3 regions of the Thermoanaerobacterium sp. CMT5567-10 genome follow, and region 3 is predicted to be linked to each of the others. Evidence: a T-box and tRNA genes for the amino acid it is inferred to sense, from the RefSeq annotation. Region 3 holds a T-box; the other regions hold tRNA genes.

Region 1 (10,684 bases), 810 kb from region 3:
ATTAGAAGCTATACAAAAAGCAGGTTATGTACCAGGGGAAGATGTAGCAATAGCACTTGATCCTGCATCATCAGAGATGTACAAAGAAGATGGAAAATATCATTTCGATGGTGAAGGAGTAGTCAGGACATCAGAAGAAATGGTAGACTACTGGGAACAACTTGTAAATAAATATCCTATCGTTTCTATAGAAGACGGCTTGGCAGAAGAGGATTGGAATGGCTGGAAGCTCTTAACAGAAAGATTAGGCAAGAGGATACAGCTTGTAGGTGACGATCTTTTTGTTACAAATACAGAAAGACTCTCAAAAGGTATAAAGATGGGTGTTGCAAATTCAATACTCATTAAACTTAATCAGATAGGTACACTTACTGAAACTCTCGATGCAATAGAGATGGCTAAGAAAGCAGGATATACTGCTGTTGTATCACACCGTTCAGGCGAAACAGAAGACTCAACTATTGCAGACCTTGTTGTTGCTGTAAATGCTGGACAAATTAAGACTGGTGCTCCTTCAAGAACAGATAGAGTTGTAAAATACAACCAATTAATGAGAATAGAAGAAGGATTAGGTGGAATAGCGCAATACCTTGGAAAAGATGCATTTTACAACGTAAAATGAGAAACATTATAAAGAAGCCCAATAAATTTATTGGGTTTCTTTTTGTGTCCAAAATAATTATGTTTTGTATTAATATCTTGATGTAAATATCAGATAAGTGTTAAAATAGTACTATAATTATGTATAAAAAAGGATATGGGATGTGATAATATGCCAAGACCTCAAAAATGCAGATGGGTAAAATGTGAACCAAATGTTAACTATTTTAAGCCGGTGGGGATACCTATGCATTCTTTAAATGAAGTAGTGCTTACAGTTGAAGAATTTGAAGCTATCAGGCTAAAGGATTTGGAAGGTTTGGAGCAAGAAGAGTGTGCAGAAAAGATGAGAGTTTCAAGACCAACATTTTTTAGAATTATTATTTCCGCTCGTGAGAAAGTTGCTGATGCTCTTGTTAATGGAAAGGCAATTAAAGTGGAGGGCGGAAATTACAAAGTTTATGGAGACGATACAGTACATCATGGTCATTGCCACAGGCACGGTATGGATATAAATGAAGATGAGTAATTATATTTTAATCCCTTTCACGATTTTAAATTTATGCTTGATATGAATAAGTTATTGTTATATAATAAAAAATAGTGTAGTATGCACGTAAATCTGATTTTCGGAGGTTAAACATATGCTAAAAATAATAGTACTTATAATTCATATTATTGTCAGTTTATTTATGATGGCAGTTATTTTGTTGCAGCAGGGCAAAAGTGCAGGTATATCTGGAGCTATAGCAGGTGGTGCTGAAACTTTCTTTGGCAAAAACAAGGCAAGGACGATGGAAGGCACTTTGGAGAGACTTACGACAATCAGTGCAGTCGTATTTATCATTACTTCATTGATATTAACATTGCTGATGGGAAGATAATATTTTTAAGTTGGAATAAAACCCTTTTTGGGTTTTATTTTTTGAGAAGGTGATAAGATGAATATAAGAGAAATATCTGAAGATATGGAATATAAAATACTATCACCGTATGCAGCACACAGCAGAGAATCAAAAGGAAGAGTTAAAGAAGAAGAAAAGTGCGATATACGCACAGATTTTCAAAGGGATAGAGATAGAATCATACACTGTAAGGCATTTCGAAGATTAAGCCATAAAACGCAAGTCTTTATTTCTCCTGAAGGTGATCACTACAGAACGAGATTGACTCATACTTTAGAAGTTGCTCAGATTTCAAAGACGATTGCACGGGCTTTACGGCTTAATGAGGATTTGACTGAAGCGATTGCATTAGGGCATGACTTAGGTCATACTCCTTTTGGACATTCCGGAGAGCAGGTATTAAATAAACTTTTAAAAGATGGCTTTAGGCATAGTGTGCAGAGCTTGAGAGTTGTTGATGTATTAGAAAATAATGGCTTGGGACTTAATTTGACTTGGGAAGTAAGAGACGGGATATTAAATCATTCTACTTCAGGCAGTCCAAGAACACTTGAGGGAAAGATCGTTCAACTGTCTGATAAGATAGCGTATGTAAACCATGATATAGATGATGCCATAAGAGGCAAAATATTGACAAATGATGATATACCTAGAGAATTAAGACAAATTTTAGGGGATACTCACAGCAAAAGAATAAACACAATGGTGAGAAACATAATCGAAAATAGCATAGGTAAGAATGATATATCTATGAGTGATGACATCTATGAGGCCACTTACAGTCTCAGAGATTTTTTATTTAAAAAAGTGTATATAGGTTCAAAAGCAAAAAGCGAAGAAATTAAAGCGAAAAAAGTTGTAGAGCAACTTTTTAATTATTTTTACGAGAATGTAGATGGTATGCCGAAAGAATTTGTTGAGTTGACATATAAATACGGAAAAGAGAGAGCAGTAGCAGATTATATAGCTGGAATGACTGATAAGTACGCTATAATCAAATATAAAGAGCTTTTTTTGCCTTCACCGTGGGAAGATAAAAATTTTTAAAATATAAAAAGACAAGCAGGATTTTAGGAATTTATGTCGAATATATTATTTCCGTGAAAATTTTATAATTGTTTATAAAAAAGAGGATTTTACTGTTTTTTGTCGAACTAAATATAAAGGTGGTGTTTATGTCTTATTCGAAAGACGTAATTGATAGAGTTATAGAAGAAAATGATATAGTTGATATAGTTTCAAATTATGTTTCATTAAAGAGATCTGGAAAAGACTTTAAAGGATTATGCCCATTCCATCATGAAAAAACACCATCCTTCAATGTAAGTCAAGAAAAACAGCTTTATCATTGTTTTGGTTGCCATGCAAGCGGAAATGTCATTACCTTTGTAATGAATATAGAGAATATAGGTTTTAAGGAAGCCGTTGAGTTCTTGGCAGATAAAGCTGGTATAAAAATCGAGGAAGAAAATTTATCAGGTATAGAGTACCAAAAGAAAAAGCTGAAAGAAGAAATATATGAAATAAATAGATTAGCTGCAATATTTTATTACAAATGCCTTTATTCTAGATCTGGACAAGCTGCTTTAAAATACCTTTATGACAGAGGTATAGATGACGTTACGATAAAAAGATTTGGTCTTGGATATTCACCAAATGGTGGAGATGAATTATTGAAATTTCTAAAAGCGCATAAATATAGTATAGACACAATGGTTAATGCAGGACTAATATCAAAAAGCAGTAATGGTGGATTCTATGACAGGTTTAGAAATCGAGTAATGTTCCCAATAATTGATGAAAAAAACAATGTAATAGGGTTTGGCGGTAGAGTGCTTGATAACATGAAGCCAAAATATTTAAACACTGCTGAAACTATTGTTTTTAAAAAAGGTAAAACTCTATATGGAATTAATTATGCTAAAAAGACGAAGGAAGATAAATTTATAATCGTTGAAGGATATATGGATGCTATTGCTTTATATCAAAGCGGAATTGATAATGCTGTTGCGTCATTAGGCACAGCTCTGACTAAGGAGCAAGGCAGGCTTATAAAAAAGTACAAAAATACCGTCGTCATTTCATACGATGCTGACGAAGCTGGTGTTGAAGCGACAATGAGAGGACTTAATCTTTTAGATGAGCTGGACTTAAATGTGAACATACTGACAATACCTAATGGTAAAGATCCAGATGAATATGTGAGAAAAGAAGGATTTGATGCTTTTAAAAAGCTTCTTGAAAAAACAGACACATTGATAGAGTATAAAATTAAAAAGTATAAGCAGGATTTAGATTTAAATAATCCTGCAGACAGAATCAAATATATCAAAAAGGTATGCAAGGATCTTTCTACAATTAAAGATAAAGTAAAAAGAGATGTATATGTATCAATAGTAGCGAAAGATGCTGAAATACCTGAAAACACTATTAGAGCAGAAATAGATCAATTTGTCAAGGGTTTTGTACAAAATAATAAAAAAATTAGGTATACAGTTGGCAATAATAGGCATAATATTAAATACAGTGGGATAAAAAAGATACCATCCCTTAAATATTTGATTGCATTGCTGCTGATTGATAATAAACTTTATGATAAAGTAAAAGAAAAGATAGACGTAAATGACATTGACGATGAACTTTTAAAGTCTGTTATAACATTTATGTTTGAAAGGCTTGAAGATGGAGGACGTGTAGATATAAAAGACTTAAGCTTTATGTTAGACAATGCTAAATTGAGAGACGAATTTAACGATATATTCGATATACTGTATAGCGAAAAAGAAATCAATGAAAAAATAGTTGATGATTGCATCAGAGAGATAATAAAAGACGATTTAAACAGGAAGATAGTCCGCATTAAAAAAGAAATTGACGATTCTTATATTTCTGGCGACATTGAGAAAGAAAGGGAACTTTTAGTACAATTACAGAATTATGAAAAGGAGATGCTGAAGTTAAAAAATGGCTGATAAAAAGGTTACCCATAAGGAGGGGACACCCGTGGATAAAGAAAAAGTAAAGAATTCTATAAGAGAACTTATTGATAAAGGCAAAAAAAATGGAATGCTGACTTACAATGAGATAATGAATTCTCTGGAAGATATTGACATGGATGCTGAACAAATCGAGAAGGTCTATGACACATTTGAAAAGTTGGGGATAGAAATCGTAGGAGAAGAGCCTCAGCAGGAAGAATTGATACCTGAAGAAGATTTAGACTTAGATTTATCCATTCCTGAAGGTATTAACATCGATGATCCGGTAAGAATGTACTTAAAGGAGATTGGCAAGATTCCCCTTTTATCTCCTGATGAAGAGATAGAGCTTGCAAAAAGGATAGAAAAAGGAGATGAAGAAGCTAAAAAGAGGCTGACTGAGGCAAATTTAAGGCTTGTAGTTAGTATCGCAAAAAGATATGTAGGGCGAGGTATGCTGTTTCTCGATTTGATACAAGAAGGAAACTTGGGACTTCTGAAAGCTGTTGAAAAGTTTAATTACAGAAAAGGCTTTAAATTCAGCACATATGCTACATGGTGGATAAGGCAGGCGATAACAAGAGCTATAGCTGATCAGGCTAGAACAATAAGAATCCCTGTTCATATGGTAGAAACTATTAATAAGCTTATAAGAGTTTCAAGGCAGCTTTTGCAAGAATTAGGCCGTGATCCACTGCCGGAAGAGATTGCTAAAGAAATGGATATGTCGGTAGATAAAGTCAGAGAAATAATGAAAATAGCTCAGGAACCAGTATCATTGGAGACGCCAATTGGTGAAGAAGAAGATAGCCATCTTGGTGATTTTATACCTGATGAAGATGCTCCAGCTCCAGCAGAGGCAGCGGCGTTTACGATGCTAAAAGAACAGCTCATAGATGTTCTCGACACATTGACTCCTAGAGAAGAAAAAGTGTTGAGATTGAGGTTTGGGTTAGATGATGGCAGAGCAAGGACACTGGAGGAAGTAGGAAAAGAGTTTAATGTAACTAGAGAGAGAATAAGACAGATAGAAGCAAAAGCTTTAAGAAAGTTGAGACACCCAAGCCGCAGCAAAAAGTTGAAAGACTTTTTAGATTAGTTTAATACAGTCTTGACACAAGGCAAAAATGTAGTATAATAATTATTGTATTCCTCAGTAGCTCAATGGTGGAGCAACCGGCTGTTAACCGGTAGGTTGTAGGTTCGAGCCCTACCTGAGGAGCCATATTAGGGCCTTTAGCTCAGTTGGTAGAGCGGTCGGCTCATAACCGATTGGTCCGGGGTTCGAGTCCCTGAAGGCCCACCATATAAGATGAAAGGATAGGCATTTGATTAACAAATGCTTTTTATTTTATAAAATGAAGCTGTCAAAGAGATTAAAGTCTATTGTTCAAATGGTACAAGTTCATTCAAAAGTTGCAGATATTGGGACAGATCATGGTTATATACCTGTCTACCTTTACTTAAATGGCATTTCAGACTACATTATTGCATCTGATGTAAAATTAGCTTCCCTTAATAAAGCTATTGATGAGATCGAAAGGCACAAGTTGTCAGAAAATATTATTGTACGGCTTGGTGATGGATTAAGTGTTATAAAACCATACGAAGTTGATACTGCAATAATAGCAGGAATGGGTGGAATACTAATAACAGATATATTGGAAAAAGATAAAAATATTGCAGCGACGATAAAGAGGTTTATTTTGCAGCCTATGACAGCATCAGACCATCTTCGCAGATATATTTGTGAAAATGGATATTCAATTATTGATGAAGACCTTGTTTTCGAAAAAGGTAAATTTTTTGAAATAATAACTGTTGAGCATGGCATTGAAACGGTTGACGATGAGATTTTTTTTGAAATAGGCAAAAAACTCTTTGAAAAGAGTCACCCTTTGCTTAAAGATTTTATAAGATATAAAATAGGAAAGTTGAATAAAATAATTGATGAAGTTTCTAAAGGCAATAATAGTGCCTCTTTAAAAGAGGATATTTTGCATAAAATTAAAAAATATGAGGTGTTATTATATGAGTCTGAAATGCCAGACAATAGCCGGAATGATTGACAAACTTGCACCACATAAGTGTGCAGAAGATTGGGACAACATAGGACTTTTAGTTGGAAACCCTCGAAAAGATGTCTCTACTGTGATGGTAGCTTTAGATGCGACGAGAGAAGTTGTAAAAGAAGCTATATCAAAAAAGGTAGATATGATAATCACACACCACCCAATTATATTTAGACCTTTAAAGAACGTACGTACAGACAATCCGGCAGGGGAAATAATAACCATGCTGGTGAAAGAAGACATACCAGTTTATTCTGCTCATACTAATTTTGATGCTGCAAAGGGTGGAATGAATGATATTCTTTGCAATATACTTGGTATATACGATGAGGAAATACTACATGTTACATACAAAGAAGGATATAAGAAAATCGTCGTATATGTACCTATTGGATATGAGGAGATAGTAAAAAATGCTATGTGCAATGCAGGTGCCGGGTTTATAGGAAATTACAGTGATTGTACTTTTCAAATATTGGGTACAGGGAGTTTTAGACCATTAGAGGGAACAAATCCTTTCATAGGTGAAATAGGCAAAGTAGAAAATACACAAGAAGTAAGGATTGAGACGATTGCTCCAGAAAAATTGGTAAACAGAATAATTAGTGCTATGCTAAAGGTTCATCCATATGAAGAAGTAGCGTATGACATATATCCAGTAGAGACGCTGTATGACGAATATGGAATGGGAAGAATAGGATACATAAAAGGTACTACATTAGAAGACCTTGCCAATGGTGTAAAAGCTAAGTTAGGACTAAAGAATCTCAGAGTTGTAGGTGATTTGCAGAAAACCATAAATAAAGTGGCTATTTGTGGTGGTAGCGGTGGTAATCTTGTATCTATATCAGCTTTTAAAGGTGCCGATGTTTTGATTACAGGAGATGTGGGATACCATGATGCAGTAGATGCAAGGCATCTTGGACTGGCCATAATCGATGCAGGACACTTTGGCACTGAGAAGATTTCTGTAAATTTCATCGCTGAATACATAAGGGATGAAGCACAAAAAATGAATGTAGACTTAAATGTCATTACTAGTGAGGAACAAGTTGATCCATTTATATTCATGTAATAATTACCATTTGACAATCTACAGAAATAGTGATACCATATTTAATCTAGAGAGCAAAATATACGAGTAAGCCAGATGGTCGCGTACTATATGTACGAGGAAAGTCCGAGCTCCATAGGGCAAGGTGCCGGGTAATACCCGGTGGAGGTGACTCCAAGGAAAGTGCAACAGAGATATACCGCCTACCACTTAACTCGTTATTAACGAATTAAGTGGTAGGTAAGGGTGGAAAGGCGAGGTAAGAGCTCACCAGCATCCAGGCGACTGGAATGCTCTGTAAACCCCACCTGGAGCAAGGTAAAATAGGAGGGAATGATAAGTGGCCCGCTTAACCCTCGGGTAAAACCGCTAGAGGTATCAGGCAACTGATATCGTAGATAGATGACCATCTAAAACAGAACTCGGCTTATAGACTTGCTCGTAATCAAGCATAAAACTCAATGTCATATGGCATTGGGTTTTTTTCAATAATTATTTTTTAAGAGAGGTTGTAAATCTAAATGATTGGAAGTAATAAGAATATAAAAGTCGTAGTAGGAATGTCCGGTGGAGTTGATTCATCTGTATCTGCACTGCTTCTTAAAGAGCAAGGATACGATGTAGTCGGGATATTTATGAAAAACTGGGATGAAGAAGATGACTCTGGATACTGTACAGCAGCAGAGGATTATGAAGATGTTGTCAGAGTTTGTGATAAAATTGGCATACCGTATTATTCAATAAATTTTACTCAGGAATATTGGGATAGGGTATTTAAATATTTTTTGAATGAATACCAAAGTGGAAGAACACCAAATCCGGACGTTATGTGCAATAAAGAGATAAAATTCAAAGCATTTTTAGATTTTTCATTGAAAATTGGAGCAGACTATATTGCAACAGGCCACTATGCAAGAATAGAATACAGCAACGGTAAATACAGGATGTTAAAAGGTGTTGATAAAAATAAAGATCAAACGTATTTTTTGTGTGAATTAGGGCAGAAGCAGTTGTCTAAGACGATGTTTCCAATAGGCCACTTAAACAAATTTGAAGTCAGAGAAATAGCTAGAAAGGCTGGTCTTAAAACTGCAGATAAAAAAGACAGCACAGGTATATGCTTTATCGGAGAAAGGAAGTTTAAAGAATTTTTAAATCAATTTCTGCCTGCTAAGCCGGGAGAAATAAGAGATTTATCAGGACGTGTTTTAGGAAAACACGACGGATTGATGTTTTATACATTAGGACAGAGAAGAGGGCTAGGAATAGGTGGCATTGGTACTGGAGAACCTTGGTTTGTAGTTGATAAAGATGTTAAAAACAATATACTTTATGTGGCACAAGGTGAAAAAAATCCAGCTTTATATTCGTATGCATTGTTTGCTAAAGATGTTAATTGGATTGACAACAGCATAGAAGCTGATACATTTAGATGCAAGGCAAAATTCAGGTATAGGCAGCCTGACCAAGATGTAACTGTTTATGCTAAAGACGCTGGGTACTTGGTGGTTTTTGATAAGCCGCAAAGGGCTGTTACACCAGGACAATTTGTCGTATTTTACGATGGTGAATATTGTCTTGGTGGTGGTGTAATAGACAGCATTGTAAAAGACAAAAATATTCTTAATGATTATATATAATTGAAGGTTTAGATTTTTTTTGTTAATATAGTATTGGGTAAAATATGAAAAGGAGATGCGGTTATGAGTATTCACATTGGTGCAAAAGAAGGAGAAGTAGCAAATACGGTACTACTTCCGGGAGATCCTTTAAGAGCTAAATATATTGCCGAGAATTTTTTAAGCGATGTAAAATGCTACAACGAAATTCGCGGAATGTATGGCTACACCGGAAATTATAAGGATAAAAGGGTATCTGTGCAAGGTACAGGAATGGGTATACCATCAATATCAATATATGTTAACGAGCTTATTGAAAGCTACAATGTAAAAAATCTGATAAGAATTGGCACATGTGGTTCAATGCAGCCTGATGTAAATATAAGAGATGTAATATTTGCAATGTCATCATCGACAGATTCCGCTATAAATAGGATTAGATTTAATGGAATGGATTATGCTCCAACTGCCAGCTTTAAACTTCTAAAAAAGGCTTATGATGCTGCTACAAGTATGGGCATAAATGTGAAAGTAGGAAATGTCCTTTCTTCGGATACATTTTACAACGATGATAAAGATAGCTGGAAACTGTGGGCAAAGTTTGGGGTTTTGGCAGTTGAAATGGAGACTGCAGGTCTTTACACTTTAGCTGCTAAATACGGTGTAGATGCGCTTACCATATTGACAGTTAGTGACAGCCTTGTAACTGGACATGCTACATCTGCTGAGGAAAGACAAAAGACATTTAATGATATGATTGAAATTGCACTTAATATTGCTGAATAATTATTTAGAGGGTGATTGAATGCAACCATTAAAGTTTAAGCCAATATTCATGAAAAGAATATGGGGTGGTAATGCTTTAAAGACCAGATACGGATTTAATATTCCTGATGGTGATAAAATTGGTGAGTTGTGGTGTATTTCTGACAATAGAACTGCTGTTAGCAAAGTCGAAGGTGGAAGTTTTGACGGAATCAAATTAAATGAATTGGCAAAAAATTATAAGAATGAGTTATACGGAGAAGGTAAATCGTACGATAGATTTCCTTTGTTGATAAAGATAATAGATGCAAATGATAAGCTGTCGGTGCAAGTACATCCCGATGATGATTATGCGTACAAACATGAAAACGGCGATCTAGGTAAGACAGAAATGTGGTACATAATAGACGCGAAGCCTGGAGCTAAACTTGTTTGCGGTTTAAAAGAAGGTACTACGAAAGAACAGTTTAAGACACTGTTGGATGAAGGTATATTGGAAGATTGCCTAAATGAGGTAGAAGTAAATCCCGGCGATGTTGTTTATATTCCTTCAGGAATGGTACATGCTATAGGCGATGGTATACTCATATGTGAAATACAGCAGAATTCTGATCTTACTTACAGAGTTTATGATTACAATAGAGTTGACGATAATGGCAATAAAAGGGAGCTTCATATAGATAAGGCTTTA
Region 2 (10,684 bases), 580 kb from region 3:
GTCTGCCATACTACATTGTTCTCATTGAAAATCTTCCTTACTTTAGCAACAAATTCGGCATTTGCATCATTTGAACCACTTTTCCCGCGAGAACCTGTGTATTTCGTTACACATATGCCATTTCCTATGTAAGAAGTATTAAGCTTCTCACTTACATCCGGATACAATGGATCAAATCCTGAATTGACATCTGCTGAAAGCAACTCTGCATTCCTCATAGCCGTCCTAAGCTTCATGTCTGTGCTTCCCTCTTGCTTCTCCAAGATTTCGGCTATCGCATTTTCAAAGAATCTCGACTGCAATCCAGTATTGCCCATACTTCCAATCTCTTCTTTGTCAGCAAAGATAGCTACAGCAGTCTTCTCAGGATTATTTACGTCTAAAATTGCTCTTAACACATCGTATGCACATATTCTGTCGTCTTGTCCATAGGCACCTATCATACTTCTGTCAAAACCTATATCCCTCGGTTTATACGCAGGCACCAGTTCCAGCTCTGCACTTATAAAATCTTCTTCAACTATTCCGTATTTTTCATTTAAAATCTTCAATAAATATGGTTTTACAGAAACGTCTTCAGATAACGGCATATTGCCAACAACTGGATTTAATGCTTCTCCTGTAATCACATCAGAAGCTTTTTTCTCCATTTGATCTTTCCCAAGATGAGGAAGTAAATCTGTTATGTATAATACAGGATCATCATCATTTTCCCCTAACTGGAAAGTGACTTTTTCACCATTCTCTTTTATCACAACGCCATGAAGTGCTAAAGGTATCGTTACCCATTGATATTTTTTGATTCCACCATAGTAATGTGTTTTAAATAAAGCCAAACCACTATCTTCGTACAATGGATTTGGTTTTAAGTCAATCCGAGGTGAATCTATATGAGCGGCTGTAGCTTTAAAACCGTTGTGGACAGAATCCTTTCCGATAACAGCCATTACGACTGATTTGCCTTTATTGTTATAGTAAACTCTGCTGCCAGGTTTTAAATTAGTCGCAGTTTCAATATTTATAAAACCATTCTCTTCAGCAATCTTTATTATTCTGTCAGCAACTTCTCTTTCTGTCTTGCATTCTCCTACAAATGTTTTATAATCTTCTGCAAATTCAAATATCTTTTCCCTTTCTTCATCATTTACCTTAAGCCAACCATTTTTGCTTTTATATCCTAATTTCTTCTCAATCTCTTTTAAATCGCCACTCTCCATTTCACACGCCTCCTAAAATTTTAAATCACATATTAACTATAAAATATTTTTAGATTAAAAGCAAATTTTATGTATGCATATTATACATGTTATTGTTTTTTAATAAGTAAATAGCCGCCTGTGTCCTATCTTTAACATCTAGCTTTCTAAATATATTATACACATGATTTTTAACTGTTTTTTCGCTTAAAAATAATTTATCCGCTATCTCCTTATTGCTATAGCCTTCCGCTATCAGATTCAAAATCTGCATTTCTCTATCAGTAAGCTCTTTTTTGCATTCATCTGTATCTAAATTTTCTATCTCATTTACCAATGAAGGATGTATGTAAACACCTCCGTTTGATATTGTTCTAATCGCCTTAATTAACTCATCTGAATCAGCATCTTTTAAGATGTAGCCCTCAACTCCAATTTTTAATGCTTCCATTAAATATTCCTTATCATTGTAAATTGTCAAAAACATTATTTTGTTCTTTGGATTGTCGTTTTTCAACATCTTTGCAGCTTTAATTCCATTTACATTTGGCATGTTTATATCCATCAATATTATGTCTGGAGAAATTTTTTTAGCGATTTCATATGCTTCTTCACCATCAGATGCCTGATATATGACTTTCATATCTTCTTCTAATTCTATTATCTGTTTCAATCCTTGGCGTAAAAGCACATGATCGTCAGCAATTAAAATATTAATCATTATTTTCATCACCACCTAGCGGAATAGAAATATAAATTTGGGTTCCTTCGTTTGGCGAGCTGTTTATCTCAAATTGCCCGTCCAATATTTGAACCCTCTCCCTCATCCCTAATAGTCCAAATTTATTGTCTGTTGATGGCTTTTCAAAACCTATGCCATCATCTCTGATGATTATACTTATAAATCGATCCCCAAACTCCAATTTTATAATAGCATTTTTTGCCTTTGAATGTTTTTGAATATTTGTCAAGGCTTCCTGAATAACTCTAAAGCAAGTTATTTCAATTTCGGGTTTTAATCTCTTATGTTCTGACAGAGCGACAAAATCAACATTTATCCCTGTCTCACTTATAAAATTGTTTATGTACTTTGAAACGGCAGGTATTAATCCAAGGTCATCAAGAATAGATGGTCTTAAATCGTATATGATCTTTCTTACTTCTTTCAATGAATAGTGAACAATATCTTTTAGGTTTTTAAGTTCTCCCTTGGCTTTTTCAGTATCTTTGCTGATAAGTTTTTCGCATAATTCTGCTTTCAGTATTACATTTGCCATAGATTGTGCTGGACCATCGTGTATCTCCCTAGCTATCCTTTTCCTTTCCTCCTCCTGCGCTTCAATTATGCGGATATTCAAAAGCTGCCTGTCTTTTAACTTTTCATATTGGTTGTGAAGCCTTGTTAAATCTCCAGTTAAATAATCCAGTGCGACGCCAATCTGAGTAGAAAGCTTCTCTGCCTTTTCCACTATTCCTCTGTATTCTATAAGCTTTCTCTCCAATTCATTTCTTCTCGCTATTAAATCTTCCTCTTCCCGCCTTTTTAAAATAAGCTCAACTTGAATTTCCTTCGCTTCTTCATATGCTTCTTTGATGGCGTCTTCACTTATGTTTCCAAATCTTTGACTTACATAAGCCAACTTTAACTTAGAGCTTTTTTCTTTTCTTTCCAAAAGCTCCACTTCCTTTATGACTGATCTCACTTTTACTTTTAATTCGTTTATTTGCTCTTCCAATTCATGATACTCGTTTCTTGTTTTGTCCAATATTTCCGAAATCTGTTCTTTGCTGCTACCTATAACTTCTATGGTTTTCTCAACTATGTTGTCCAGCTTTTTATCATATTCAAACTTAGAAGCCATGTTTACACCTCAAAGGCAAATTTTATTTATCTTATTCGACAAAAAATTCCTAATTCCTTCATTTTTATATTAAAACATAAAAAAAAAAAAGACCCGCTAGGGTACATAAATGGGCTTAGATGGACTTGAACCATCGACCTCACGCTTATCAGGCGTGCGCTCTTACCGCCTGAGCTACAAGCCCATGGTGGAGATGAGGAGATTCGAACTCCTGACCCCTGCTTGCAAGGCAGGTGCTCTCCCAACTGAGCTACACCCCCGTCAAACAATTATTATTATACCATATATTATAATGTTGTCAATTACTTTCTATGTTAATTTTTGAATCACCATTTGGAACAGGCACAGTATATTTATTGCCATTTACATCTACGAAACTCTCTGGTACATCGCCTACAATAATGCTATCAGCAATAGGCATGTGGGTTGAAACTTGTATTTGTTTTGATGCAAGAGGTGCAATGATTTGAATATTTGTCTTTATGTAAAGATATATTATGTGTCTTGTCTGATTTATTCCAGCAGGCTCAAAACTTGATTGAAAATCTACGTATACAGATCCTATAGGTAGCAGTCCGACCTTTATTCTAGGCCCTGTATTGGCAAATATATCTTTTGATATTAGACTTCCAAGAGGCAGCTTCACATATACTGAGCCTATGCTGTTTAGGTTGTCTTGAACAGTCTGAGTAATCCTTGTAGACAATATGTTCATCTCTATTGTATTTGCTTGAAGCATAGAGACTTTGCCGTTTTTGTCCGTTCTCACATTGATAAGATCATTATACTGAATTCCTTTCAAGACTTTCTCGTTGATGGATTTATTAATTGATTTTACTGCAACTTCCTGTGCTACAGTTTCGCTAGCTTTAAGAAGCGCAGGTCCTAGTCTATAGGCTACAAATGAATATATAATGGATATTAAAAATAATATCAGAAAAATGTATATGTGATTTTTATTTATTTCATATAATTTAAGTCTTTTTCTTCCCCATTTTCTTCTCCTCATATAAAAAACACCTCCTCTACATTTTATGATAAATGAGGTGTTTTGGTTACTCATTTTTCTTTTAATTCTACGATTGTTACACCATCTTCTCCTTCGCCGTATCTTCCCAGTCTAAAAGATTTGACGTGCTTATTCATTTTAAGAAGTCTAGCGATACCGCTTCGTAATATGCCTGTTCCCTTTCCGTGTATTACTGTAACCTGCTTAAGACCAGCCAGATAAGCATCGTCCAAGTATTTTTCCACTTCTATCTCAGCTTCTTCCAGCGTTTTACCACGGATATCTATTGATGTTGATATGTTGGAAGATTTTTCATTAATATATGCGGCAAATCCTTTTTCCTGCTTTTTTTCTTCATCTGATTCAGCTTCTCTTAAGTTGCTTATATGGACATTCATCTTTAGTATTCCTGCCTGTATTTTTACATTTCCATCTTTATCTGGCTCAGATAATGCTGTCCCAGTTTGATCAAGCGGTACAATATAAAACGTCTGTCCAGGCATAACTTTTTTAGGTATTTTTTTATACACAGGAACTTCAGACTTTTTAAGGCTTTCCTCCACTTCGCTTATGTTTTCCTTAAGCTTCAATCTCGCTTCTTCTATAAGCTTATTTTTCCTATCGGATTTCTCAGCCTCTCTTAGCTTTGCAATAATCTCGTCTGCGGTAGATTTCGTATTCTCTAATATCTTTCTTGCTTTTTCCCTCGCTTTTTCTATGATTTTGTCTCTTTCTGCTTCAATCTGCCTTCTTTTTCTTTCGTACTCCTCTTTTACGCTGTTTACCTGCCTCTTTAAAGCCTCAATCTCTTCTTTTGCCTTTTCTGCTTCAATCCTCTTATTTTCAAGATCTTTTATTATATCTTCGAATTTCAGCTCTTCGTTAGTTATATAATTTCTAGCATTATCTATGATTTCTTCACTAAGTCCAAGGCGCCTGCTTATTTCAAAGGCATTGCTTTTACCGGGTATTCCTATCGTAAGCCTGTATGTGGGTCTTAAAGTCTCTACATCGAATTCAACAGAGGCGTTTTCCACACCATCATTTTTCAATGCATATTGTTTAAGCTCACTGTAGTGGGTTGTAGCAATGGTACGGCAATTTATCCTGTGAAGAAAGTCAAGAATGCTCATTGCAAGGGCAGCGCCTTCTGTAGGATCTGTACCAGCTCCCAGTTCATCCAGCAAAACCAAGCTATTGCTTGTAACATTATTCAGTATTGTCACAATATTTGTCATGTGGGCTGAAAATGTACTTAAACTCTGCTCAATACTCTGCTCATCGCCTATATCAACAAATATGTTGTCAAAAAAAGCTACACTTGAACCTTCGTCAGCAGGAATATTTAATCCTGACATAGCCATCAAAGTAAGAAGTCCAACTGTTTTAAGGGTAACGGTCTTGCCACCTGTATTTGGTCCTGTTATAACAAGTGTATCAAATGAGTCACCTAAATATACGCTTATTGGCACAACTGCATCTTTTGGAAGCAAAGGGTGTCTGGCATTCTTTAAATTTACATATCTATCTGTATTAAACACAGGCTTAGATGAATTTGTGTTTATAGAATACTTCGCCTTTGCAAAGATAACGTCAAGCTCAGTCAACGCTACCATATTTTCGTGTATCTCAGATATATGCTGACTTATCTCATCAGTAAGTTCTGACAAAATCTTTTCAATTTCTTGCTGTTCTTTTATTTCAAGCTGTCTTAAGTCATTGTTTAACTCAACAACAGTCATAGGCTCTATAAAAAGCGTTGCACCGCTGGAAGACTGGTCGTGAACAAGCCCTTTAAACGTGCCTCTGTACTCCTGCTTTACTGGTACAACATATCTTCCATTTCTTATTGTTATTATAGGGTCTTGAAGTTCTTTTGATGAAGACGCAATTATAGAATTTAAAGTATCTTTTATCTTGTTATTTATATGCGCTTTTTGTCTTCGTATATCTTTAAGCACAGGCGATGCATCATCTGACAGCTCATCTTCTGAAATAACAATTCTGTCTATTCTCTCGTACAAATCTCTAAGATTTGTGAGCCTAATATTGTATTCTCTTAAAAGCGGATAATTGCTTTCTTCTTTTTCACTCCTCAAATATGATTTTACTCTCCCTGCCAATGACAAAAACCTTGAAATTGTCATTAGCTGTCCGATGTTAAGCGTTGACTTTATCTTAGCTTTATTCAAAATGTCATCTATTTTTTTAAATGCAAATGACATATTGCCGTATGAACTTATAAACGATACGGCTTCATTTACTTTGTCAATCTCTTTTGCGGCTTCATCAAGATTATCATATGGTTTAATATCTAAAGCCGTTTCCTTGCCTGGCTCTGAATCGCATAAATTCACAATATGATTAACGATTTTGTCAAATTCCAAATTTCTAAAATATCTCTCTTCCATTATAATACTCCCCTGTAAAAATGTCCTCTTGTGTAATTTTCAATATGAAGATCATAAGTACCAAAATCCAATGAATTTTTGTACGCTTTTAGCACATTTTCTATTTCATCATCGCTTTCTACTGTATCATTTATCCTAATATAAGAAAGACCAGCTTTCCTTAAATCATCTATCTTATCTCCCATCGTAAGTATAGATGAATTTAATAATTTAATTCTGCAAAATCCATCACTGACCACTTTTATGAAATTGCCCTTTCTGTCCCTTAATGAATATTTTCCACTTTCACATGCATTTTTATCGCAATTTATGAGGTTTTTTATCGGACAGTATTCCATTATCATAAGAGGTAACCTGCCATAAGCTATAGATTCAAATCTCACATTTTCTCTCTTTGTTATATCTTCTATCTGGTGAAGATTAAGCTCTGTTGACAGCGTTATTGTATCAGCTCCTTTAAAAAAGTCTACAGAAAAACTGTTTACAACATTCAAATTAAAATCAATGCATACGTCAAGTCCAAGCTTCAATGGCAAATTATAAAGTCCTAAATTAGTAACAAGAACTTTTTTAAACCCCATGTCCTTTATTTTTTTAAGTTCATCCTCTGGGTTTTTTATCTCATCTCTCATGATCTGTGGAAATGCAGGTATTATCTCACATTTTCCGTTATACTGCCTTACTTCTTTCAAATCTTCATCTTTTAATCTGTAATTGAAATAAATCCTATCAACTCCAACCTGCGAAGCAATCTTAACATGCTCTACATTCTCCGTATAAAATGATATCTTTAAATCTTCACTTTTGACATAAATGTCATCAGTCAATTTGACATGTATATTTTTAGGTTCATTGTAGTGTAATTTGGTCTTTATTAGCTTTTCAACTGCTGTTCTTCTAGTTTCCTTTATTTCGCTTAAAGGCAAAAAAAGTCCTTCATCCATATCTATTTCAATGTTTCTAACGGCAAACGGCGTATCATTTATTGAAGACACCTTTTCAATCAATGTGTCTCTATCAATAGCCTTCTTAACTGCCTTTACGGCATCGACTTTACCGCTATTTACAACTTTTATGCCACCATTTTTAAGTTTTACAAATAACGGTATATTCTCTTTCATTTTCACAAACACATCAATAGGTGATTTATACTCTTTTATATTTGAAAATTGCCTGTTTAACTTTACATCGTATGTTTTAAAGATAATGTCACCTACTTTTACTGGCATATCTCTAAGCTCTACCGTCTGTCCTTCATCGGCATCATCTACTTTCATACCGTCTGCTACGATTTTGTCAACTTTAAATCCATGCTCACCAGTCTCAGTAGAAATACCATCGCCTACAGAAAGTGAACTATATAGCTTTAATTTTAATCTTCCATTCCTTTTTGACAAAACTTTACCTAAAGGAATCCCTCTATTTTTAGGGTTTATATAGCTCATCATAGAAGGCTTTCTTTCATAAAGGTATCCATTTGAAAAACCTCTGTTGAAAATCCCAGACATCATTTCTATACTTTTTGATACATCAAATTCTTCTGAATCGTAGTATGCATCAATCGCCTTTCTATATGATAGCACAACTGATGCCACATATTCTTTTTCCTTCATGCGGCCCTCAATCTTAAAAGAATCTACACCAGATTGTATCATATCTCCAACATAATCAATTGTACATAAATCAGCCATGCTAAGCAAATGCTTATTACCCTCGATTATATTTCCTTTCTCATCTACAAAATCATATTTTAAACGGCACGGACCTGCACATCTGCCTCTATTGCCGCTCCTTCCGCCAATTATACTGCTAAATAAACATTGTCCAGAGTAAGAAACGCATAAAGCGCCATGTACAAAGGTTTCTACCTCAATACCTGTATTTGTTTTAATATTTTTTATCTCCTTCAATGTCAATTCCCGTGGCAGCACTACTCTTTTTATTCCCGCATCTTTTGCAGCCTTAATGCTTTCTAAATTACTTAAAGTCATTTGGGTGCTGGCATGTATATTTATCTCTGGATAGTACTCTCTCAATAATTTAACAATTCCAAAATCCTGTACGATAATCGCATCCACATTTAGCTTGTATAGATAATCAATATAATCAGCAAGTATGCCAATCTCTTTGTTAAAAATAAGAGTATTCACTGTAATGTATATCTTTTTATCCCTGAGATGGCAGTACTCCACTGCTTCTTTTAACTCTTCTTCTCCAAAATTTACTGCATATGCTCTGGCTCCAAATAACTTTCCTCCAATATACACAGCATCTGCTCCGCAATTTACAGCAACTTTAAGTGTCTCCAGGCTACCTGCTGGAGCCAATAATTCTACTTTTTTCATCAAACCACCTTATCACTGTTTTTATATATAGTCTTATTCTTTTAATAGATTTTAACCAACATCGTCAAAAGTATTTATATACTCTTCTAGTTCTTCTCTAGATGCCTTCAGTTCTTCTTTAAGCCTCTCAACTTCTTCCGTTAATTCCATTATCTTTTCATCACTGGCATTAAGCTTTGATTTTAACGATACAATCTCTTTTTTTAAAGCACTATTTTCTTCTTTTGAAATAAAAAGTTCATCTGCTATGTTAAGAGCTGACAAAACCAAAATCATTTGAGTTGACAGTTTACTATAGTTTTCAGAAATCCCTGATATTACACTATTTAAGTGGTCTGTCAGCTTCAATATATAATCTTCAGGATAATCTGTCTTCAAAATATATTCATTTCCGTTTATATTTACCGTAATCTTTTTTATCTCCATTAGAACATCCCCTCAAAACCAAACATTACTTTATTTATTTCTACAAATCTTTGCGATTTCCTCCTTTATTAAGAAAAAAAGACCTTTCCGGTCTTTTTATCTAAGTTGTGCTCCAAGTTTCTCATTTAACTTCCTGATTATTTTGTCGTGCACTTTATTGACTTCTTCATCTGTCAAAGTTCTCTCGTATGATCTGTACCATATTGAATATGCAACGCTCTTTTTATCTTCAGGAATGTTTTCTCCAGTATACACATCAAACAGTTTTACATCATCTACAAGTTTTCCGCCTGTTTCCCTTATAACGCTCTCTATATCGGCAACAAATGTATTTTTATCTACTAATACAGCAATATCTCTTTCTACAGCAGGATATTTTGGAAGGGGCTTGTACTTTCTCTCATCATCTTTTGCATATTTAAAAAGAAGCTCAAGATTTAATTCTGCAACATATACTTCTCTATTGATATCGTAATTTTCCTCTATGTCAGGATTGATTTCTCCAAAAACACCTATTCTTTCACCATCAACAATGATATCTGCAGACCTGCCTGGATGATAAAGCGTATTTTCACTTCTTACATATTTAACGTTGCTTACATTAAGCACATCCAAAAGCACTTCAATTACACCTTTTAAAGTCAGAAAATCAACATCATGGCCATACATGCCAATTACCGCTGTCTTCACCTCTACAGGAAGTTCTTCTAAAGGCAGTGATTTTGGAATAAATACTCTAGATATTTCAAAAGCTTTAAAGTCAGAAACTTTACGGCTGTAGTTGGTATACACTACATTTAACATGGACGGTAAGAGAGTCGTCCTCATATACCCCTGATCTTCTCCAAGAGGATTCATAATCTTCACTGCTTTTCTTAGAGGGCTATCATCAGGTAAGTTTATCTTATCAAGGTCTTTCATACCCATAAAAGAAGTAGTTATAATTTCATTTAAGCCGCATGATAGAAATACTTCTTTTACTAGATCTTCTAGTTTTTGCTCTCTTGTCTTTACTCCTGCTGTAATCTGTGTGCATTTTAAGAGTGTATCTTCTATGTTGTTGTATCCATACATCCTACCAATTTCTTCTGCAATATCAGCTTCACCTTCAATATCACTTCTAAAAGCTGGAACCTTCACGACCAAGTTTTCACCATCGCAAATAACCCCAAAGTCTAAAAATGTAAGTATATTTTTCATCTCTTCAATAGTTAGATTTGTACCTAGAAGTTTATTTATCTTTTTATGCCTTACGCTTAAAACTTTTTCTTCTATAGGTTTAGGATATACATCAACAATGCCGTTTAATATCTCACCGCCGCTTAATTCAGCCATAAGCTGTGCTGCTCTATTGCACGCCATTACTGTAATCTCAGGATCGAGTCCTTTCTCAAATCTTGATGATGCTTCACTCCTTAGACCAAGTTTTTTAGAT
Region 3 (10,684 bases):
AAAGTTTCTAATTTATCGCCTATTTCTCTCAGTTCTCCCATTTTAGTAAATACTTCGTCTCTATAATATTTTGCAATAGCAAAAGAATCATTTTCAATGTTGCTTGCGCTGTTTACTGCATTTTCAAGGTTATCAATTCTTTTCTTGAATTCTGCTGCCAGCGAGGAAACCTCAGCCAACAAATCTGATTGTGCATCAATTTTAACGTCTAATCCAGTACTTTTTGCTGCATTTACGGAATCAGCAACTTCTTTTATAAATTTAATAACTGCTGGCAATAATTGTCTCTTAGCAATATCAAGCGTTGTTAATGCTTCTATGTTTATCGTCTTTGCATAGTTTTCTAGCATTATTTCATAGCGAGACTCTAATTCGACTTTGTTTAATACACCGTGTTTCTCCATGACTTTTACATTTTTGTCTTTCAAAAGAGCAGGTATAGCATCAACTGTTGAAGAGATATTTGGAAGACCTCTCTTTTCAGCCTCTTTAACCCATTCTTCTGAATATCCATTTCCATTAAATATAATGCGTTTGTGGTTTGTGACAATCTCTTTCAGTATTTTTTGAACTTCTTCATTAAAGTTATTAGCATTTTCTAGCCTATCGGCAACTTCTGATAGAACTTCTGCAACAATAGTATTTAAGATGTAATTTGCAGTTGCTATAGATGATGATGAACCTACCATTCTAAATTCAAACTTGTTTCCTGTAAATGCAAATGGAGATGTTCTATTTCTATCTGTTGAATCTTTATGGAGTGTAGGCAGTGTTGTTACTCCTATTTTTAATTCTCCACATTGTTTAGAGTTTGTAGCACTGCCACTTTCACTTATTTGCTCTAAGATATCTGTTAGTTGTTCACCTAGGAATATTGAAATTATTGCTGGTGGAGCTTCGTTTGCACCAAGCCTATGGTCATTTCCAGGTGTTGCACATGACACTCTGAGTAGGTCTGCGTATTCGTCAATTGCTTTAATTACAGAGCACAAAAATACTAAAAATTGTGCATTTTCATGTGGTGTTGTACCAGGATCTAAAAGATTTAAACCGTCATCTGTGCTCATAGACCAGTTATTATGTTTTCCAGAGCCATTTACACCTGCAAATGGTTTCTCATGTAACAAACATACCAGATCATTTCTCAAAGCGACTTTTTTCATTGTGTCCATTGTTAATTGATTGTGGTCTGTTGCTATGTTTGTTGTGTTGAAAATTGGTGCTAATTCGTGCTGAGCCGGGGCAACTTCATTATGTTCCGTTTTAGCGGATATACCAAGTTTCCAAAGTTCTTCATTAAGCTCCTTCATAAATGTGGAAACTCTTTCTCTTATTGTTCCAAAATAATGATCTTCCATTTCTTGCCCTTTAGGTGATTTGGAACCAAATAATGTCCTTCCTGTTAAGATGAGGTCTTTGCGTTTTTCGTATAATTTTTTGTCTATCAAGAAATATTCTTGTTCTGGTCCAACTGTAGTAATTACTTTTTTTGATGTTGTATTGCCAAATAATCTTAATACACGTAAAGCTTGCTTTGACAAAGCTTCCATCGAACGCAATAACGGCGTCTTTAAATCTAATGCTTCACCTGTATATGAACAAAATGCTGTTGGGATGTAAAGAACATTATCTTTAACAAATGCTGGAGATGTACAGTCCCATGCAGTATAACCTCTTGCTTCAAATGTAGCTCTCAATCCGCCTGAAGGGAACGATGATGCGTCAGGCTCGCCTTTAATAAGTTCTTTGCCTGAAAATTCTGTTATAACTTTTCCATCTGGTGTAGGTGAAATAAAAGATTCGTGCTTTTCTGCAGTAATACCTGTCAATGGCTGAAACCAGTGTGTAAAATGTGTTGCTCCTTTTTCAATAGCCCAATCTTTCATTGCATTTGCGACTACGTCAGCAACTTTTGGGTCAAGAGGAAGCCCTTCATCGATTGTTTTTCTTAAAGCATTGTAAGTTTGTTTTGGCAGGCGTTCTCTCATGACTGCGTCATTAAATACATTTTCGCCAAAAATAGTTTTTAATGAGTTCTCTTGCATAAAGATCCCCTTTCATTTAAATAATAGTAAATATGGTAAATATAAGTAAAACAAAACAAGGGTAACATTAATACACATCTTAAATATTAATGAAACACCCTTGTCTCATTTATTAACTATTAAATTTTTATACAAAATAATTAATTAAATATTAGCATAAAATTCTTACGAATGCAAGTATCTTTAAAAACTCATTGTACAAATTTTTCTTGGATACATTGTAAAGATATAATTAATATGCAACTCTTTTAAATTTAGCTAACCATATGTTTTAAATTTATGATAAAATAAATTTAAAAGCCAAAATTAAAAGAAGGAAAAATTGATTTTTTATAGAATATTATCATAGGTGGTTATATGAAAAAGATACTTAATGTTTTTATAGTATTGATTGTTCTACTATACATAGGAAAAGTTTCTATAAACACCATAAGCGGCAGAGATAAAACTGTTCCACTTAGATATGGTACTTTGTCTGAGTCAATAAAGACAGATGGTTACATAGTACTGGATGAGATGATAATAGATTCACCGATTGATGGTAAGTTAAATATGATTGTTGAAGATGGGACAAGAGTCCCAAAAGGGAAAGAAATAGCAGAAGTTGTATCTCAGTCTTTTGATAAGGAAAAATTGGCCGAGCTAAATTCAGTCAACAAGAAAATACAAGATATAAAAAGCGATAAGGCTTTAAATCCATATGTGAATGACATAGAAAGCTTAAACAGTCAAATAGACGAATTAAATAAGGAATACAAAGAATCAAAAGATAGTAAAGTTACAAATAATATAAAGAAGAAAATTGAAGATTTGATGAGTAAAAAAGAGCAGATTTTAAAAAATGGTCCTGCGTCGGTCCGAAATCTGGACGAGCTTTATAGCCAAAAAAAGGAATTGGAATATATTATTTCTCAAAATTTATACAAAATTTATTCGCCTGAAGCGGGTATTGTAAGCAATTTTTTTGATGGTTATGAAGATATATTGGATGTTAATAAACTATTTAACGTAAATAACAATGATATTAATTTGATAAAAAAAGAACCAATAGAACGGACAGGTTCTGTAAAACAAGGTGAGCCAATAGTTAAGTTGATAAATAATTATAATTGGTATATATTGGTTGTTTTAAACAATGATGAAAGGAAAAAGTTAAAAGAAGGAAAAGATGTAAAAATAGACATTATTGAAGAAAATGGGCAATTATTGGATGGAAATATTGTAAAAATTTATTCGATATCTGAAAATTCTCATATAGCCGTTATAAGCATGAAAGATGCTTACAGCGATTTTTATAAAAAACGAAAAGTTAGTGTTAATTTGATAATAAATGATTATGATGGTTTTATAGTGCCAAACTCATCTATCGTATATGAAAATGGCAAATATGGGATTTACAAATTAGGTGATAATGATTTACCTGTTTTTAAAGAAATAAGCATTAAAGCACAAAACAATGAAAATGCGATAATAGAAAGCAAAGATGACAGCTTAAAAATGTATGATCAGATTCTAGTAAATGGAAAAGATTATTTAAAGAAGTAAGAGGGGTATTTATGGATATACGTTTGAATATCGAAGAAATAAAAAATAATATTAAAGTAAATGCACAAAAGGCAAATAGAAATCCAGACGATATTTTAATTATGGCTGTTACAAAAACGGTAGATGTAAAGAGAATACAAGAAGCAATAGACAATGGAATAACAGATATTGGTGAGAATAAGGTCCAAGAGCTAATTGATAAGTATCCTGCTTTAAAGGATAAAGTTCAGTTTCACTTTATAGGTCATCTTCAAACTAATAAGGTAAAATACATAATAGATAAAGTTAAGATGATACATTCACTTGATAGTGTACATCTTGCACAAGAAGTAAATAAAAGAGCGTATAACAATAATATTGTGATGGATTGCCTTGTTGAAGTAAACATAGGCTCAGAGGAATCTAAATACGGTATCGATCCTTTGAACGTAATAGATTTTATTAAAAGCCTTGAATCTTTTGATAATATTAGAATAAGGGGACTGATGACGGTAGCTCCTTTTCTGGAACCAGAGCAAGTTAGACCTTATTTTAAAAAGATGAAGGAGTTATTTGATTGTGCTAAAAGAATTAGTCAAAAAAATGTAGACTTTAAATATTTATCTATGGGTATGACAAATGATTATACAGTTGCTGTTGAAGAAGGTTCAAATATAGTACGTATAGGCACAGGAATTTTTGGTAAAAGATTATATAATATGGAGGTAAAATAAATGGCTGCCAAAGTAATCGAGAGATTGATGAATTTTTTTGGCTTTGACGAACAAGAAGATGAAAGCATAGAGGAAAAGGTTGAAAATGAGATACCGTTTAATAAAAAACCTAAGATAGTAAATATACATACGCAATCACAGATAAAAGTCATCATTTTAAAGCCAGAGAATTTTGAACAAGCACAAACTATACTAGACAATATAAAGAATAAAAAGCCTATGATAATTGATCTTCAAAATATGGAAAGAAATGACGCACAAAGGCTTATTGATTTTTTGAGTGGTGCTATTTTTGCTTTAAATGGTGAAATCAAGAAAATCGCTAATAGTATATTTTTAATCGTGCCAGATAATTTCGATATAGCAGGTGATATACAAGATGAAGTAGATTCTATGTTTAATCTAAAATAAATAAGGAGGGTATGATTTGACAACAAATTATGCATTGGTGTTAACACTAAATTACTTTTTTGAAATTGTAAATTGGCTCATCTTAATAAGGGTGATACTATCTTTGTTAAGAATGGAAAATATGAGTAATCCTATATCACGATTTGTGATTACAGTCACAGAGCCTATATTGGATCCGTTTAGAAGATTACAATTTAAATCATCGATTGGACGAAGCATGATGATAGATTTTTCACCAATATTAGCGATGTTGGTTATACAGTATATTATAAGGCCAATTATAATTAATATAGTTTCATTAATATGAATTAATAAGTTTTAAAAGGTGAAGATATGGATTACAGTATAGCAAGGCTAGAAGATATAGCAAAATGGGTTCAGAAAAATAAACGAGATAGGTATACCGATTTTTTAAGCTTGAGGGATCAAAAAATACTGCTAAAGTTGATGACACAATTTGACGATATAAATTGTGGGTTTATTGGCGGATTTGATGCAGCCGAAAGAAAGATAGCACATATATATCCCAAATTTAGAAACGCAGTAGATGCATACAAAGCACCGATAAGTGCCATTAGAATAAACGGTGATTTATCGAAATTATCCCATAGAGATGTGTTAGGCTCCATCCTTGGGTTAGGTATAAAAAGAGATAAAGTTGGCGATATAATAAAAAGACAAGAGAGTTGTGATATTGTTGTTCATAATGATATAGCCAGTTATATCTTGATAAATTTACATAAGATAGGCAAAGAGAGGGTTAATGTATACTCAATAAATTTGGATGAAATCATGGAGCCGGAAGTAAAATACGATGATATAAATACAACTGTTGCATCTATAAGATTAGACAGCATTATTGCTTCAGGATTTAAATTATCCAGGACGAAAGCATCTGAATTGATAAAAGCTGGTTTGGCCGAAGTTAATTGGGAAACGAAGTTAGAGCCTTCTTTTGAAGTTAAAGAAGGTGATATCATATCTTTAAGAGGTCATGGTAGAATTAAGTTTGAAGCTGTTGGTGGTACAACTAAAAAAGGTAGAATATATGTTAATATTTTGAAATATAAGTAACAAAAGAATATAAGGAGTGAGAATCATGTTAACACCTATGGATATACATAACAAGGAATTTAAGCGGTCATTCAGGGGATATAATGAAAATGAAGTCGATGAATTTTTAGATAAAGTGATGGAAGATTATGAGCTACTGTATAAGGAGAATTCGGATCTGAAAGATAGGGTTAACATCTTAAACGATAAGTTGCAAAATTATACAGATATAGAAAAGACGCTAAATAATACTTTAGTCGTTGCACAAAAATCTGCAGAAGATTTAAAACAAAATGCAAAAAAAGAAGCTGACTTAATTATACAGCAGGCACATCAGGAAGCAGAAAAGATTATGCAAAAAGCAAATCAAGAAGTTGTGAGAATAAGGACGGAACTTGAAAATCAGAAAAGAAAGCTTAATATTTTTAAGGCTAAATTTAAGGCTCTTCTTGAAGGAGAACTAGAGGCTGTATTATCGATTGATGATAGAGAATTTTTTGACGAGGAGCAGGATGAGAAAAACGATGAGGAATAGGCTTGCTGTAATCGGTATATTAGTTCTAAATAGAGAATTAACATCTGAGAAAGTAAATCGTATTTTAAGCGAGTATGCCAATATAATTGTTGGAAGAATGGGTATTCCGTATAAAGAAAGAAATGTGTCAATAATATCTATTATTGTTGACGGAACGACAGATGATATTGGAGCTTTAACTGGGAAGCTTGGAAGCATTGAAGGTGTCAAAGTGAAATCAGCTATTACTATTTAATATGTTGACGTACTTTTCTAATTATTGTATAATTATTTAAAATGTGAAAAGCGATGATGAGGACAATTTATGCAAATTAAACTTTTAAGAGAGTTGGCGGTTGGTGTAAGCCAATAAGTTTATTTGACATATATCACCTCGAAGCTGCTGGCTGAAATTTTAGTAAGCTAAGCCGGGATATACCCGTTATTCGATGAGTGATTAAGGCTTGACCTTAATAATTAGGGTGGTACCGCGACTTCTCGTCCCTGTGGGTGAGAGGTTTTTGTTTTTTAATGTTTTTTATTTAATTATAGGAGGTATACTGATGGATTATAACAAAACATTAAATTTGCCTAAGACAGATTTTCCAATGAAGGCGAATCTGCCTTTGAGAGAGCCGGAGATATTAAAAAAATGGGATGATATGGATATATATCATAAATCATTAAATAAAAATAAGGGGAAGGAAAAATTTATTCTTCATGATGGACCGCCATATGCCAACGGGGATATACATCTTGGTACAGCCATGAATAAAGTTTTAAAAGATATGATTGTAAAATATAAAACAATGAGAGGCTTTGATGCACCATATGTGCCAGGTTGGGATACCCACGGTTTGCCAATTGAACAGCAGGCAATAAAAACACTGGGCATAAAAAGAAATGAAGTAGGTCCTGTTGAGTTTAGAAAGGTCTGTCGCGATTTTGCCTTTTCACAAATTGAAAAGCAAAAGTCGCAGTTTATAAGGTTAGGAGTCAGAGGTGACTGGCAAAACCCTTATTTGACATTAAAACCAGAATATGAAGCAAAGCAGATAGAAGTATTTGGTGAAATGGCTAAAAAAGGGTACATCTACAAGGGATTAAAACCTGTGTATTGGTGTACTGACTGCGAAACAGCTTTAGCAGAAGCTGAAATAGAATACTCAGATGAGACCTCAGATTCAATCTATGTTAAATTTAGAGTAATTGATGATCTTGGAAAGTTCAAAGGAATTGTTGATGACCTAAATAATTTGTATTTTGTAATCTGGACTACGACAACTTGGACTATACCTGCCAACCTTGCTATATGTTTAAATCCGGAATTTGATTATGTGCTAGCCAAATATGGAAAAGAGATCTACATAATGGCGAAAGACATGCTTGATGATATAGAAAGGGAAACAGGCCTTGAGAATCGTGAGGTAATTGCGACATTTAAAGGTAAAGATTTAGAAGGGATGAGAGCTAAACATCCTTTATTTGACAGAAGTTCGCTTATTATATTAGGTGATCATGTAACATTAGAAGCTGGTACAGGATGTGTTCATACTGCACCAGGCCATGGTGAAGAAGACTTTATAGTTGGACAGAAATATGGTCTTGATGTTTTGAATCCTGTTGACGATAAAGGTCGCTTTACAGAAAAAGCCGGGAAATACAAAGGATTATTCTATGCTGATGCCAATAAAGTCATAAAAGAGGATTTGGAAAAAGTCAATGCTTTATTAGCGTCAAAAACATTAACTCACTCGTATCCACATTGCTGGAGATGCAAAAATCCTGTTATATTCCGTGCTACAGAGCAATGGTTTGCTTCTGTTGATGGGTTTAGAGATGAAGCTTTAAATGCAATAAGAGAAGTAAACTGGATTCCTGAATGGGGCGAAGACAGGATTACAAATATGGTTAGGGATAGACATGACTGGTGTATCTCGAGGCAGAGGATATGGGGTGTCCCGATTCCGATTTTCTATTGTAAACATTGTGGTAAAGAATTGATTAATGATGATACAATAAATGCAGTTAAAAAATTGTTTGGTGAAAAAGGCTCTGATGCTTGGTATGAATACACAGCAGAAGAAATATTGCCGAAGGGTACAAAATGTGAATGTGGTTCTACAGAGTTTAGAAAAGAAACAGATATAATGGATGTTTGGTTTGATTCTGGTTCAAGCCATGTGGCGGTTTTAGAAACTACTGAAGGTCTTAGGTGGCCTGCAGATTTATACCTTGAGGGTTCTGACCAGCATAGAGGATGGTTCCAGTCATCGCTTTTAACGTCTGTTGCTACAAGAGGAATGGCACCATATAAAAACGTGTTGACACATGGATTTGTCGTAGACGGTGAAGGACGCAAGATGTCAAAATCTCTTGGAAACGGCATAGATCCTGCTGATGTAGTAAAAGAGTACGGAGCAGATATATTAAGACTGTGGGCTGTTTCTGCTGATTTTACTTCTGATATGAGAATATCAAAAGAAATTTTAAAGCAGATGACGGAATCATATAGAAAGATAAGGAATACAGCTAAGTTCCTCTTAAGCAATTTGTACGATTTTGATGCTGATAAAGATGCTTTACCGTACGAAGAGCTTCTTGATATAGACAAATGGGCCCTTTACAAGTTCAATGAGCTTATTAAGGATGTAACGTCGTCTTTTGATAGATACGAATTTTACGATTTTTTGCATCTTGTTCACACGTTCTGCATTGTAGATATGAGCAATCTGTATCTTGACATACTAAAGGACAGGCTTTATACATTTCCTGCTGCATCTAAAGAAAGGCGAGCAGCTCAGACGACGTTATATACAATATTAGACGGTTTTGTAAGAATTATAGCGCCAGTATTGACATTTACAGCAGATGAGATATGGAGCTATATGAAACATGATGCAAATAATAATTACGAAAGCGTTCAATTAGCTGATTGGCCACAGCCTAATGATGCATATGATAATAAAGAGATAGTTGAAAAGTGGAACAAATTATTTGACATAAGAAAAGATGTCTCAAAAGCTTTAGAGATATCACGTGCCAATAAAGAAATAGGTCACTCATTAGAAGCACAGGTTGATATATACGCATCAAGCGGTTTGTACGAATTTTTGAAGCAGTTTGAAGAAGATCTTAATACGGTATTTATCGTATCGAATACGGTTCTTCATAATGAGGATGACAATATACCTGATAATTCATATAGAAGTGAAGATTATAAACTAGCAATTAAAATTAGCCATGCGCCAGGTGAAAAATGTGAAAGATGCTGGATGTACAGTGAAACAGTAGGAACGGATAAAGAACATCCAACGATTTGTGCAAGGTGTGCTTCACATATTTAAAAGGGAGATATCTCCCTTTTTCACATTAAAAAGCGAAGGGAGAATTTGTAAGTGAATAAGATCGGGCTTATCGGTGCTATGGAAGAAGAGATTGATATACTTAAACAATTTATCAGCAATATAGAGATTATAAATCGCGCAGACATGGTCTTTTATAAAGGAATTCTAAATAATGGATTAGATACAGTATTAGTCAGATCAGGTATAGGAAAGGTAAATGCAGCTATAGCAGCGCAAATATTGATATCTGAATTTAATGTTGACTGTATAATAAATACTGGTGTTGCTGGAGGGATAAAAAGCGGAATAAACGTAGGGGACATAGTCATATCATCTGATGCGATAGAACATGATTTTGACACGACAGCATTTGGCGATGAATTAGGAGTTATACCCCGTATGAAGACTAGCGTATTTAAAGCAGACAAAAATCTGATTGACATAGCGCTTAAAGCAGCCAATGACAATATAGATGGAAAGACTTATGTCGGAAGGATTGTATCAGGTGATAGATTTGTGTCATCGAAAGAGGAAGCAAGAAGGCTAGGACAGCAATTTAATGCATATGCGGTTGAGATGGAAGGTGCTGCAATTGCTCATACTGCGTATCTTAACGATATACCATTTGTTATAATAAGAAGCATTTCCGACAATGCGGATGGAAATGCTACAAGTGATTTTAATCTATTTGTCAAAAAAGCTTCTATAGTGTCCAGCAATATTGTAAAAGAAATGATAAACATGATTAAGGAGATATGAAGATGAATGTAGTAAATGTAAGTTTGCAAGTATTACCTGTTGTTGAAGAAGAAATGATTTATCCTGTTGTAGATAAAGTTATTGACTACATAAAGTCAACGGGTGTTAAGTATTTTGTAAGTCCCATGGAAACTACTATGGAGGGCGATATTGACATTCTTTTGAATATTGTAAAGAAAGCGCAAGACATATGTGTAAAGGAAGGCGCGAAAAGAGTTGTCTCTATTGTAAAAATAGATTATAAGCCAGATGGAGTAACAATAGATGAGAAGATGAATAAATATATATCAAAGTAAA

Evidence for each region. A T-box is a leader RNA that pairs with one kind of tRNA and senses whether it is charged. The one in region 3 lies ahead of ileS (isoleucine--tRNA ligase), so its partner is inferred to be a tRNA-Ile.
Region 1: it encodes a tRNA-Ile, which carries the amino acid that the T-box ahead of ileS (isoleucine--tRNA ligase) is inferred to sense. The anticodon was not compared.
Region 2: it encodes a tRNA-Ile, which carries the amino acid that the T-box ahead of ileS (isoleucine--tRNA ligase) is inferred to sense. The anticodon was not compared.

The regions. Positions count from the first base shown of each region.
Region 1 covers NZ_CP130558.2:2,494,639-2,505,322, forward strand. The annotation lists gene eno (phosphopyruvate hydratase) at 1-622, shown strand, start outside; gene Q2T46_RS12650 (DUF134 domain-containing protein) at 773-1,129, shown strand; gene secG (preprotein translocase subunit SecG) at 1,245-1,484, shown strand; gene Q2T46_RS12660 (deoxyguanosinetriphosphate triphosphohydrolase) at 1,542-2,552, shown strand; gene dnaG (DNA primase) at 2,681-4,477, shown strand; gene rpoD (RNA polymerase sigma factor RpoD) at 4,470-5,582, shown strand; tRNA gene Q2T46_RS12675 (tRNA-Asn) at 5,634-5,708, shown strand; tRNA gene Q2T46_RS12680 (tRNA-Ile) at 5,714-5,789, shown strand; gene Q2T46_RS12685 (class I SAM-dependent methyltransferase) at 5,842-6,552, shown strand; gene Q2T46_RS12690 (Nif3-like dinuclear metal center hexameric protein) at 6,515-7,630, shown strand; RNA gene rnpB (RNase P RNA component class A) at 7,694-8,055, shown strand; gene mnmA (tRNA 2-thiouridine(34) synthase MnmA) at 8,131-9,249, shown strand; gene deoD (purine-nucleoside phosphorylase) at 9,313-10,014, shown strand; gene manA (mannose-6-phosphate isomerase, class I) at 10,034-10,684, shown strand, end outside.
Region 2 covers NZ_CP130558.2:2,723,788-2,734,471, reverse strand. The annotation lists gene Q2T46_RS13890 (aminopeptidase) at 1-1,217, opposite strand, end outside; gene Q2T46_RS13885 (response regulator transcription factor) at 1,285-1,917, opposite strand; gene Q2T46_RS13880 (sensor histidine kinase) at 1,910-3,058, opposite strand; tRNA gene Q2T46_RS13875 (tRNA-Ile) at 3,169-3,242, opposite strand; tRNA gene Q2T46_RS13870 (tRNA-Ala) at 3,244-3,318, opposite strand; gene yunB (sporulation protein YunB) at 3,357-4,067, opposite strand; gene Q2T46_RS13860 (endonuclease MutS2) at 4,118-6,478, opposite strand; gene Q2T46_RS13855 (DUF3656 domain-containing protein) at 6,478-8,823, opposite strand; gene zapA (cell division protein ZapA) at 8,875-9,249, opposite strand; gene pheT (phenylalanine--tRNA ligase subunit beta) at 9,346-10,684, opposite strand, start outside.
Region 3 covers NZ_CP130558.2:282,538-293,221, reverse strand. The annotation lists gene Q2T46_RS01610 (glutamine synthetase III) at 1-2,045, opposite strand, end outside; gene Q2T46_RS01605 (HlyD family efflux transporter periplasmic adaptor subunit) at 2,403-3,590, shown strand; gene Q2T46_RS01600 (YggS family pyridoxal phosphate-dependent enzyme) at 3,602-4,303, shown strand; gene Q2T46_RS01595 (cell division protein SepF) at 4,304-4,714, shown strand; gene Q2T46_RS01590 (YggT family protein) at 4,731-5,021, shown strand; gene Q2T46_RS01585 (RNA-binding protein) at 5,048-5,788, shown strand; gene Q2T46_RS01580 (DivIVA domain-containing protein) at 5,814-6,302, shown strand; gene Q2T46_RS01575 (TM1266 family iron-only hydrogenase system putative regulator) at 6,292-6,537, shown strand; T-box leader at 6,582-6,790, shown strand; gene ileS (isoleucine--tRNA ligase) at 6,845-9,628, shown strand; gene Q2T46_RS01565 (5'-methylthioadenosine/adenosylhomocysteine nucleosidase) at 9,680-10,387, shown strand; gene Q2T46_RS01560 (thiamine-binding protein) at 10,390-10,683, shown strand.